3 regions of the Rossellomorea oryzaecorticis genome follow, and region 1 is predicted to be linked to each of the others. Evidence: riboswitches for the same ligand, from Rfam matches in the RefSeq annotation. Region 1 holds a riboswitch; each other region holds the start of a gene.
The links. Region 1 has a riboswitch for cyclic di-GMP ahead of folE (GTP cyclohydrolase I FolE). Riboswitches for the same ligand answer to the same signal wherever they lie in the genome.
Positions count from the first base shown of each region.

Region 2: it holds a riboswitch for cyclic di-GMP, as region 1 does, so the genes downstream of both, ACKA06_RS19790 (S-layer homology domain-containing protein) here and folE (GTP cyclohydrolase I FolE) in region 1, are expected to answer to the same signal.
Region 3: it holds a riboswitch for cyclic di-GMP, as region 1 does, so the genes downstream of both, ACKA06_RS13325 (hypothetical protein) here and folE (GTP cyclohydrolase I FolE) in region 1, are expected to answer to the same signal.

Region 1 is NZ_JBJOSA010000003.1:291,283-294,562, forward strand. It holds gene ACKA06_RS05640 (SDR family oxidoreductase) at 1-371, opposite strand, end outside; gene ACKA06_RS05645 (6-carboxytetrahydropterin synthase) at 361-1,194, opposite strand; gene folE (GTP cyclohydrolase I FolE) at 1,209-1,778, opposite strand; cyclic di-GMP riboswitch class I at 1,891-1,976, opposite strand; gene ACKA06_RS05655 (PilZ domain-containing protein) at 1,987-2,343, opposite strand; gene ACKA06_RS05660 (sensor domain-containing protein) at 2,340-3,280, opposite strand, start outside.
Region 2 is NZ_JBJOSA010000028.1:6,399-9,678, forward strand. It holds gene ACKA06_RS19785 (Ig-like domain-containing protein) at 1-298, opposite strand, end outside; gene ACKA06_RS19790 (S-layer homology domain-containing protein) at 295-1,878, opposite strand; cyclic di-GMP riboswitch class I at 2,305-2,390, opposite strand; gene ACKA06_RS19795 (S-layer homology domain-containing protein) at 2,701-3,280, opposite strand, start outside.
Region 3 is NZ_JBJOSA010000010.1:127,293-130,572, reverse strand. It holds gene ACKA06_RS13335 (helix-turn-helix domain-containing protein) at 197-613, shown strand; gene ACKA06_RS13330 (hypothetical protein) at 705-863, opposite strand; cyclic di-GMP riboswitch class I at 1,059-1,135, shown strand; gene ACKA06_RS13325 (hypothetical protein) at 1,405-2,070, shown strand; gene ACKA06_RS13320 (efflux RND transporter periplasmic adaptor subunit) at 2,093-3,280, shown strand, end outside.

The DNA.
Region 1 (3,280 bases):
AACATGTGTTTTCCAATATATTTAGAAGTAAGATATGCACCGCGCAGATTGGTCGATATCATTTGATCAAACGCTTCAACTGAGGAATCAAGGATACTTTCAAATACGCCAACTCCGGCACTGTTGATCAAGACGTCAATGCTGCCAAACTGCCCGATTGCCTTCCTGACAAAATCACGGACGGATTGTTCATCCGATACGTCAAGAGGAAGTTCGAGTACATTTCCTCTTCTTTCTTCTTGATAGCTACGGCTCCCGAGTACAAGATTCGCCCCCTCTTTTTCAAGAAGCAGAGCCGTTTCATGGCCAATCCCCTTGCTGGCCCCTGTGATGACAATCGTTTTTCCACTTAACCGACTATTATGCTCCATACTGAATATCCTCTTGTGGTCCGTAATACTCGAAGTAGTTCTTTTCCGTTTCATAAAGACCGATTTTAAACAGATTTGATAGGTTGGGAGAGAGCAGGTCCCAGATAACGACGGCTACATTCTCAGAGGTCGGATTGAGATGCTTAAACTCTTCTGTGTCTAAATTCAGGTGCTTGTGATCGAATTTCTTCATGATTTCTTTCTCTACCACTGCATCGATATCTGCCAGATTCGCAATCATCCCTGTAACGGGATCAGGCTTCCCACTTACAGTGACTTCAAGATAATAATTATGGCCGTGGCCGTATGGATTGTTGCACTTCCCGAAGATTTCCTGGTTTTCTTCGCTGCTCAGTTGCTCGCTGTGCAGGCGGTGTGCCGTACAGAAATGATATTTGCGTGTTAACCGGACCATTTGTCCATCCTCCTTCTCGGAATATAAAAAGTTATTTTCATGGAGACGAATTTTGTGAAGCTGGCAGTGATCGATTTTCCCATCCAACCCCTTCCACAAATAGTCTGCGATATTCTCAGTAGTCGGGATGTTGTCTTTAAAGTAATCGTTCTCTTTATTCAAAAACTTGCCGTCGAGGTTTTCCGCCACAAAGGATTTGACCACTTTGTCAATATCCGTAATGTTTACGACGATACCGGAGTCACGGTTGAGCTTCCCTTTCACCATCACTTCAAGTGTATATTCATGTCCGTGGCCGTTCGGGTTGCTGCACGGACCGAATACCTGCTGATTCCATTCATCGCTCCACTCTTCCACTCTGTAGGAATGGAGTGCTGAAAAGTACATTTTTCTGGATAGATAAAGCATTTAACACCCTCCTTTTAATCCCTTGCCAAAGCCCGTTCAAACTCATCCACCAAAGCCGTGTTCTCCTTGAACGAGCCTTTCTTGATCGTCGTGACCGTCGAACTTCCCGGTTTCTTCACTCCCCTTGCACACATGCATAGATGCTGCCCTTCCACACTGACGATGACGCCTTCCGGCTGAAGGACGTTCATGATGGCGTCGGCCATTTGCTGCGTCATCCGCTCCTGTACCTGCGGACGTTTGGAGATCAGTTCTACCAGTCTTGCAAACTTGCTTAAGCCGACGACTCTTCCATTCGGGATGTAGCCGATGTGCGCCTTTCCGAAAAATGGGATGAGGTGATGTTCGCAGAATGTGTAGTAATTGATGTCTTTTACCACGACCATTCCCTCGTATTCTTCTTCGAACGTAGTCGTCAAGGCGATTTCGGGATCGACACCGACTCCTTCGAACACTTCCCTGTACATTTTCGCTACACGTTTCGGCGTATCAAGAAGTCCTTCACGCGTTGTATCTTCCCCGAGCAATTCCAGAATCGCCCGTACGTGATCCTCTAATAATCCTGTTTGCATTTCGATTGTCATGGTTCATTCCTCCTAGTTTCTGAATACAAAAAGACCCGCCAAAAAGGTTGGCGGGTCTGCTTGAATAAGAGTAGCATTTTTCACTACTCTTCCCATCGCTTCTCCAATCCTTTTCGGTAACCCGGCGATCGTAGCTGGTACAGCCTTAGACCCGTAGCTTTGCGTCCTTACTTTTCAGTAAGTTTGCCATTATCGAAGGTATTCTTTTTTATTGTTGTTTGACTAACTGTTTAAGGTCTTCCGTGATCGATGTACTAAGATTCTCATCACCGGTAAATTCGACCCCGTAATGGAAGCCTTGTCCGTGAATCCTCTGCCATACCAGGATGCCCGGAACGATCAAGCGTTCAGTGTAAAGGATGAATTCCATCTGGACACTGACTTCCTGATGGACGGGGATATCAAACAGGGTACTCAGCTTACACCCTTTGGGACTGATGTCAATCAGTTCTCCTTCCCCTTTGCCTGTGTTGATGCGAATATGCTCGACCCCGACAATGGAGAACGAACACGGAACCGGCTGTGGAAACGTATAGCGGTATGCTTCCTCCCTTTTATACATCATAGGCATATACTCCTAGTATCGGCTATTCCTTCAAAATTGTAAATATGAAAATGATTTCTTCCGTTTTCTTTTGCTTTATACAGGGCTTCATCGGCGTATTTAATGATATCTTTATAACTTTGCTTATACGGCGGATAAAAATTGATGCCGATTGAAGAAGTGGTGGTGAACACACGCTTCTCGATTTCCCATTCCTCCTGTAGGGATTCGATGATCCGCTGTGCAATTGACACTACCTCCTCTTCCTCCTTCAACCCGGGAATCAACAAAACGAATTCATCGCCTGCAAACCTGGCCAGCACATCATCTTCCCTCAAGCACGATGTTACCTTAGCTGCAAACCGAATGAGTAATTGATCCCCGACATCGTGCCCCATTGTGTCATTTACCTTCTTGAATTTATCCAGATCCATGAAAAGGACGGCAAGTTTCGTTTGCGTCCTGATCGCTTCGTCCATGGCTTTTTTCAATTCGGTTATGAACAACGTACGGTTTGGGAGTCCGGTCAGGTGATCGTAAAGAGCAAGCTTCCTCAGCTTTTCTTCATACAATTTACGCTCGGAAATATCTCGCCCTTCTGTGATGATACTGACAATTTTCCCCTCTTCATCAAATATCGGTGTCCCGACGGAATCAATCCAGACCCATTCCCCGCTTTTTTTGGCGGCCCTGATCTCGATGGAGGCGGACTCTTCTGACTGGATGATTTTATTGATCAACCAATCTATTTTATACATATCTTCCTGATGAAGAAAACATTTGAATGACTTGTTCAGATAATGATCTGGGTCGATATCCAGGATGTGCTGGTGGGAAGGTGATGCATAAAGGACGTTGCCCTCAAGGTCCAGGACTTTAATCAGATCGGAAGAATGTTCGGCGATCAGCCGGTATTTCTCTTCACTTTCCTTCAGCTGGTCCTGTATTTTCTTCTGCA
Region 2 (3,280 bases), on a different contig from region 1:
TCTCGCTCATATTATTAAAGGAAGTGCTCAAGCTTTTAATAACGTTGTTGATTTGGCTGGTGCCGTGACCAAATGTAAGCATCGGTCTGTCAGAGACCTCAATTACGGTTTCTGCAGTATTTCCATTTGAAAGCGTTGCTGTGATGACTGCGGATCCTTCTTCATGGGAAGTAACCAGACCGGTTTCATCCACAGTTGCTACAGCAGGGTTATCTGAAGTCCAAGTCACATTAAGTCCTCCGGCAGCTTCCTCCGGTGTGATCACTGCTGATAGTTGGTAGGTTTTATTTGTATTCATTTTTGCATGACTTGTGCAGATTCGATAAGCAATTCTTGGATGCGTCCCTCTGCTGCTTCAAGTTTACCAAGCCCATTAATTGCAAGGTTTTCATCAAGTGCTAATGCAGCTTCTACCTTTTCACGTGCTGCATCCACAGCAGAGCGATGATCTAAAGTAATGGTATCAGGGAGAGCAGCAATCGCTTCTTCCGCTTGATACACAGCTTTCAGAATCACGATTTCGGATTCAGCTTCATCCAGATGTTCAATTCCTTTAATAGTTGCTTCTGGATCCACTTTCAGGACCTCATCTACTTTAGCCCTTGCCGTTTCGATCGCTTCTGCATCATCAAGAGTGACCGGATTTGAGATCACTTCAATTGCTTTTTCTGCTTCGTTAATAAGACCCGTCAGAAGAAGCGTACGTTCTGCTTTTTCCAGTTTTTTGATATTGGAGATTGCGGCTTCAGCATCCATGCTGAGAACGGAATCGACCTTTTCACGGGCAGCTTCCACACTTTCTTTATCTTTCATAGTGATGGTATCCGGCAATGCCGCAATCACTTCTTCAGCATCCTCAATTGCATAGAGAAGTTTAATGGAATGTTCTGCTTTTTCGAGGACCGAAAGATTTTTAATCATATCTTTACTTCCTCTTTGCAGCACTTCATCCACGAGGTATCTTGCTTCTTTTATTTTTTCTTCATCTTCCAACGTAATTGTTTCAGGTAAAGATGCTATTATATCGTCCGCTTTTTGGGCGTTGATTGCCTCAGGAGTCGTTTCAATGGTTAATTTTAAAGATGTTTTCAGGTCTGTTCCATTGATATCCCCATGAAGAATATATTCTCCAGGTTCGCTGTAATCAATCATTTCCCAGCCGACCGATCTTTCTTCAAGATTATTTCCCCGCATAAGGAGGGTGACGTTTGGAAGGGACACGTCCATATAGGTACGGGCTGTAATATCTTCCGGTTCAATCACTTTAATGAATACAGGATTATATGGGGACTCTGAACGAAAAATGAAAAGCGCAAACTCACCACGTGTGATCTCCTGGTCAGTTCCGAATAATGTCGCAGTCTTTCCCTGTGTAATATCATTGGCGATGAGCGCCTTTACAAATGGCATATACCGGTTGTTCACATCAACGAACGGGACACCCGCTTCTCCTTTTAGTTGATAGGCTCTGGCAATGATAATAGCCATTTCCCCACGGGTTAAGGTATCATCTGCACCGAAACGAGTTGATGTTTTCCCATTGATGATCCCTTGCTGCTTTAAAATATTAACTGCGTCTTTGGCACGTTCAGGGACATCATTGAACCCTGCATCAGGTGCCTGTTCCCCTAATAAATTTAAAGCTCTGGCAATCATGACAGCTGCATCAGCACGCTTGATCTGTTCAGTTATGCCGAACTTCGATTCAGAAAGACCGTTTGTAATGTCTTCCCTCACAAGATAATCAACAGCAAGTTCATATCTTACAGATACATCTTTAAATGTAAATGCCGAAGCTGTCGGAACGGCTGCCGTTATAGTCGCTGCTATTGCTGCCGCAGACAAGAACTTACGTAATCGTTTAGAATATTGACCCATTTTTTCTCTCTCCTTTATGTAGTATTCTAGATGTAAGATTAGTTGTTTTTTTAGGCTCTTTTCGCATAATTTGTTGCTATACAGACAAGAAAATACCGAAACTTGGGTATTTTTGGGTTGACCGTCCGTATCTAGTTTAAACTTGAGTTCGAAAAGAGCACGTCCTCAATCTGCATTCAGGTTGCAAGCCTATTTACGGAAAGCAACAATCTTTTAGAAAACAGCCTTTTTTATGTATTTTACTAATCTGGAATGTTACACCATTGGTAATTTTATCATAAAAATAAGCTAAAATTACCGTGGTGTTTTTGGTAATTTCAGCCTATAAAGTATAGAAATAGTGTACGTCAATTATAAAAAAGACAAAATAAAAAACCTTCATAACTCAAGGTTTATCGTCTTCCCGATATGTAAAAATAGGACGTATTCGGCAACTGGCAAGCATCGTCTTATGGACGGAAGCCCCTATAGTTTTGCGCCACCACTTTTCAATGGTTTTGCCTTTCTCGCACGCTCCATCAACTTGTCATTTGCTTCTAGCCGAATATCCGCTTTCTCGGCTGCTGTAACACTTTTATATATAGGCTGCCGCTTTCACTTTTGTAAAACTTGATTCCTATTAACTTTAATGGAGTCCATATTTCCTTCATATAGTACATCGGCATCGGTTAACTACCTCCACTCCTTACTATTTACCTATATTTTACACATATATTTCAGAAAATTCTATAATTTACGACAATCATTTATCGACAACATTTTTTGACAAAATATTAATTCATAAAAAGAGCAAGAAACGACTATTCGTTCCTTGCTCTCCACTTAATCCAGTGATTTATCCTTATAAAGTACATTCATCAGTTTAGAAGACGGATCTTTAAAACTGAAAAATAACTCATATCCATTCTTTAAGCGGTAGTACATAGTCCACAATCCATCCATTTCACTGTATCCCTCGTAATCAGGCTTCCCTATTACTTGTTTGATTTGTCCGGGGATCTTATTTATTTTACTGCCTTCCATCACGATGGCACCAATAGGGGATTCCGGACTGCTGTCGGAACCGAAATAAATGCATCCGTTATACGACCTTCCATAACCACCCTCGTAATACCCGCTCCATTTCGGCGTTGTTGAAAAATATTGTGTTACATTCTCTGTTCGCACCTGATCTACAGAGAACTCACATCCATTCAGGTAGCCATCATTGGCTAATTCGATAAAATGCGAATTGATCACCGACTTTGTTACATCCTCTCTCTCCCCGACGAGTACTTCATACGTATAGGCTTTTTCCCAGCTGTATCCACGGGGAATAATCGTTATATAGCCCACTCCCGGTTTGACTGCAGAAATTGTATTTTGATCTTCAAATTTTAATACACTGCTATCGATCAATACC
Region 3 (3,280 bases), on a different contig from region 1:
TTTCTCCACCCTTCGTTAAGATGCAACAACAAATGACAATATTTTACTATATTATAGCACTACAGTTTTACGTAACGATATACAGACAGATACATAATTTTCATATTGAAAACATAATTACATTTTCGATATGTTGAATAATCCGAAACGAGCAGATAAAAAGATTATCTTGAAGGAAAAGGGATAGTCGGTGAAAATGATGAAGCTTGAGTTACATAAAGAACTAAGACGTTACAGAGAAGAGGTTCTTGGTCTGCAACAGACAGAAGCTGCCGAAAGACTGAATATCAGTCCAGGAGGTCTCTCGAATTATGAGAGCGGAAAAAGGGAAATCTCATTGGACACGCTGTTAAAATTCAAAGAAGTGTACAAGATTCCCACAGAAGAAATGAATCGTATTCTTTACGGGGAAGAGCGTGAAGGTTATTCAACAGATCCGATGATACTGAGGGAATCATTCGAAGATGAAGAAACGGCTGCCATCTTAAAAATGCTTGATGAACATCCTAAACTAAAAAGAACACTGGCATCGATCACCTATCAGACGGAGAAACGACAAGAAAAGTTCATAAACATCTCCGCCTCCCTGTACACCTTTGCAAAAGACTGGTAAACGTCAATTAGAGAGGGACGGGCCTTTAGCAAGCTAAAGGCCCGTCCCTCTCTGCTTTACAGTGAAAAAGCACTCTTTAACCGGGGAGGGTTTAGAGTGCTTTTTCGTTTTGTAATGTATATTCACTTTGCAGTTCTTGTTTTAGCCAATTTAACATTTTATTCGCATCCATATTCCCCTGCTGCCCTTTGTCGAATGCTTTTTGCATGACAGAGAGAACATGCTGCTCCTTGCTGACTTTCTTATTCAAAAAGACAACCTCCTACGAATTCAAACATGTTTCTACTACTTTAATACACTCTATGTCGAAATTTCAAACCTCAATTAATTGATATTTTACCAGAATTATACACCCGAGCTCAAATATAATTTTGAGAATATTTTTTTGATTTGTTACCTTTTACCTATTAAAAGAACCTATGAGCATCCGATATGATGATGGTATGGATTGAAACGGCAAAATCATTGAAAAATGGTGACGCAAAGCTACAGGGGCTTTTTTAATGCCAGCCAGCTACCAAACCAAAGGGGGAGTATTTCAGTATGTCTTTTTTAACACCTGAGGAAATGATGCAAAAAAAGAAAGCTCGTAAAATGTGGATGTACATAAGCTTATTTGTTTTTACCATCGTACTGGTTGCAGGAACAACATACCTTAGTTACCACATGTAAAAGCGTCTTGATGACGCTTTTTTATTTTCATAAACTTTCATTCTACATTTTATGGAAAAGTTCGAGGAATTTCGATAGAATAAAAGATGCATTCAAAATTTGTTGGAGGACCCATATTTATGCAAAATAAAGTAAAACTTCTTAAAGGACTAAAACAACCGTCTTATTTTTTTTACCAACTTAAAGAGATGGAAATATTAAGAGGATACCGTCAAAATATATCCATTCTTTTTCTCTTATCTGTTATTATTTTTGGCCTTATATCCTCTTTCGGAATAGGGATGGACCCTCTTTCAAAAGAGATTTCCGCACTTTCTCCGACCGCTTTTGAATTAGAAAAATCCATGTTTCTTCTCGGACGTATTATTTTGGGTTTGTTATATGCAGCCATCATCTTATTTGTCCCGGCCCTTGTTTTTTGGACAATTTCAGAGGAAGGGGAATACCGAAAGCTTGTCATCGTACAGGGACTGGTACTTCTCATTCTGTTACTTGAAAGATTGACCTATATCCCTTTATCTTTATTCCTCTCACTTGATTGGTTCTCGTCTCCCTTCTCTCTAGGAGTCATTGCCCAATACATAACGGAGAATCCATGGGTCATTTATTTCTTGGGGAGCTTCTCGTTATTTAAAATCTGGATATTCTTCATTCAATACAAAGGGCTTAAGAAGCTAACTGCACAAAAGAACTGGCTGATCTGGTTAGTCATCTTACTGACCAATCTTTTTTTCTGGGCAATTACAGCATTTTTAGCCTATATCGATTTTTCTACTTTAATTTAACGTCTAAAGGCTGGGATCATTTATGAATAAGCGCAAAGTATTATACACTGGTCTAGCTTTGTCTCTCCTGTTTGTCGGTACAAATGCTTACCTGATCGAAAAGGCAAAGAGCAAAGTTGACCGGGAAGTCCGGATCGAACAATGGGAAGCACTTGATAAAGCCGATCTACAGGAAGAGCTTCCTAAATCAGGTGTTGTCACTTCAGCTGAGGAAACTTATCTATATTTTAACGATGAATTCGGTTCTTTTAAAAAGTTCCTCGTCAAAGAAGGCGATGAAGTGAAAGCGGGCACGCCGCTGTACGAATATGAAGTGACCGACTTCACAGGCCAAAAAGATGTACTGGAATCTGAGGTCGATCAGCTCGAAGATGAAATCGACAGTATCGATGACAATATATCCGACCTGGAACGCCTCGAGAACTCACTCCCTTCTTCATTTGATGAAGAAAAAGAGATGCCGCTCGAAGCAAGTGCTCTTGAAACAGAATATGATATAAAGAAGGAAATTGCCTCTCGGGAACTCGAGATAGATCGCCTGGAAAACCAAATCGACAGCCTTGAGCGTCAGATTTCCGATCTGGAATCATATGAAACCACGCTGACCGTCGAAAGCAGCGGGGAAGGTACAGTCAAAGAACTCTCCCACTCCGTCCAGAACCCGCTGATCACGATTGCCTCTGATGCTGTGGTCGTGACGGCAGACCTGACGGAAAAGGAAATCATGGACGTGGAAGAAAACATGGACGCGAAGGTTCAGTCAGAGGTTGAAAAGAAAACCCTGAAGGGGCTCATATCGGATGTATCCACTCTCCCTAAACGGGATCCGCACATCGAAACGGACAGCATGTATCCAATTGAGATTACGCTGCAGGATAATGAAAATAAACTCCTGCCTGGACATCATGTATTTGTATCGGTGATTACCGATGAAGTGAAGAATGCATTGGTGGTGCCTGTAACGGCAGTAGAAAAGTCAGGGAAGAAAAAACATATCTGGGTGCTGACTGAAAAAGGTACCGTGAAAAAGAAAACCGTCGAAACAGGACTGGAAGTGAACGGCAAGGTTCAGATCAAGTCAGGTGTAAAAGCCGGGGAATATTATATCGTGAACCCGGATGAAATTCCTGCACTGCGAAACGGTGCGGCGTTCATTACTGCCCTTGATTGGGACAAGATCAAGCTGAGGGACTTGAAGAAGATGAAACGT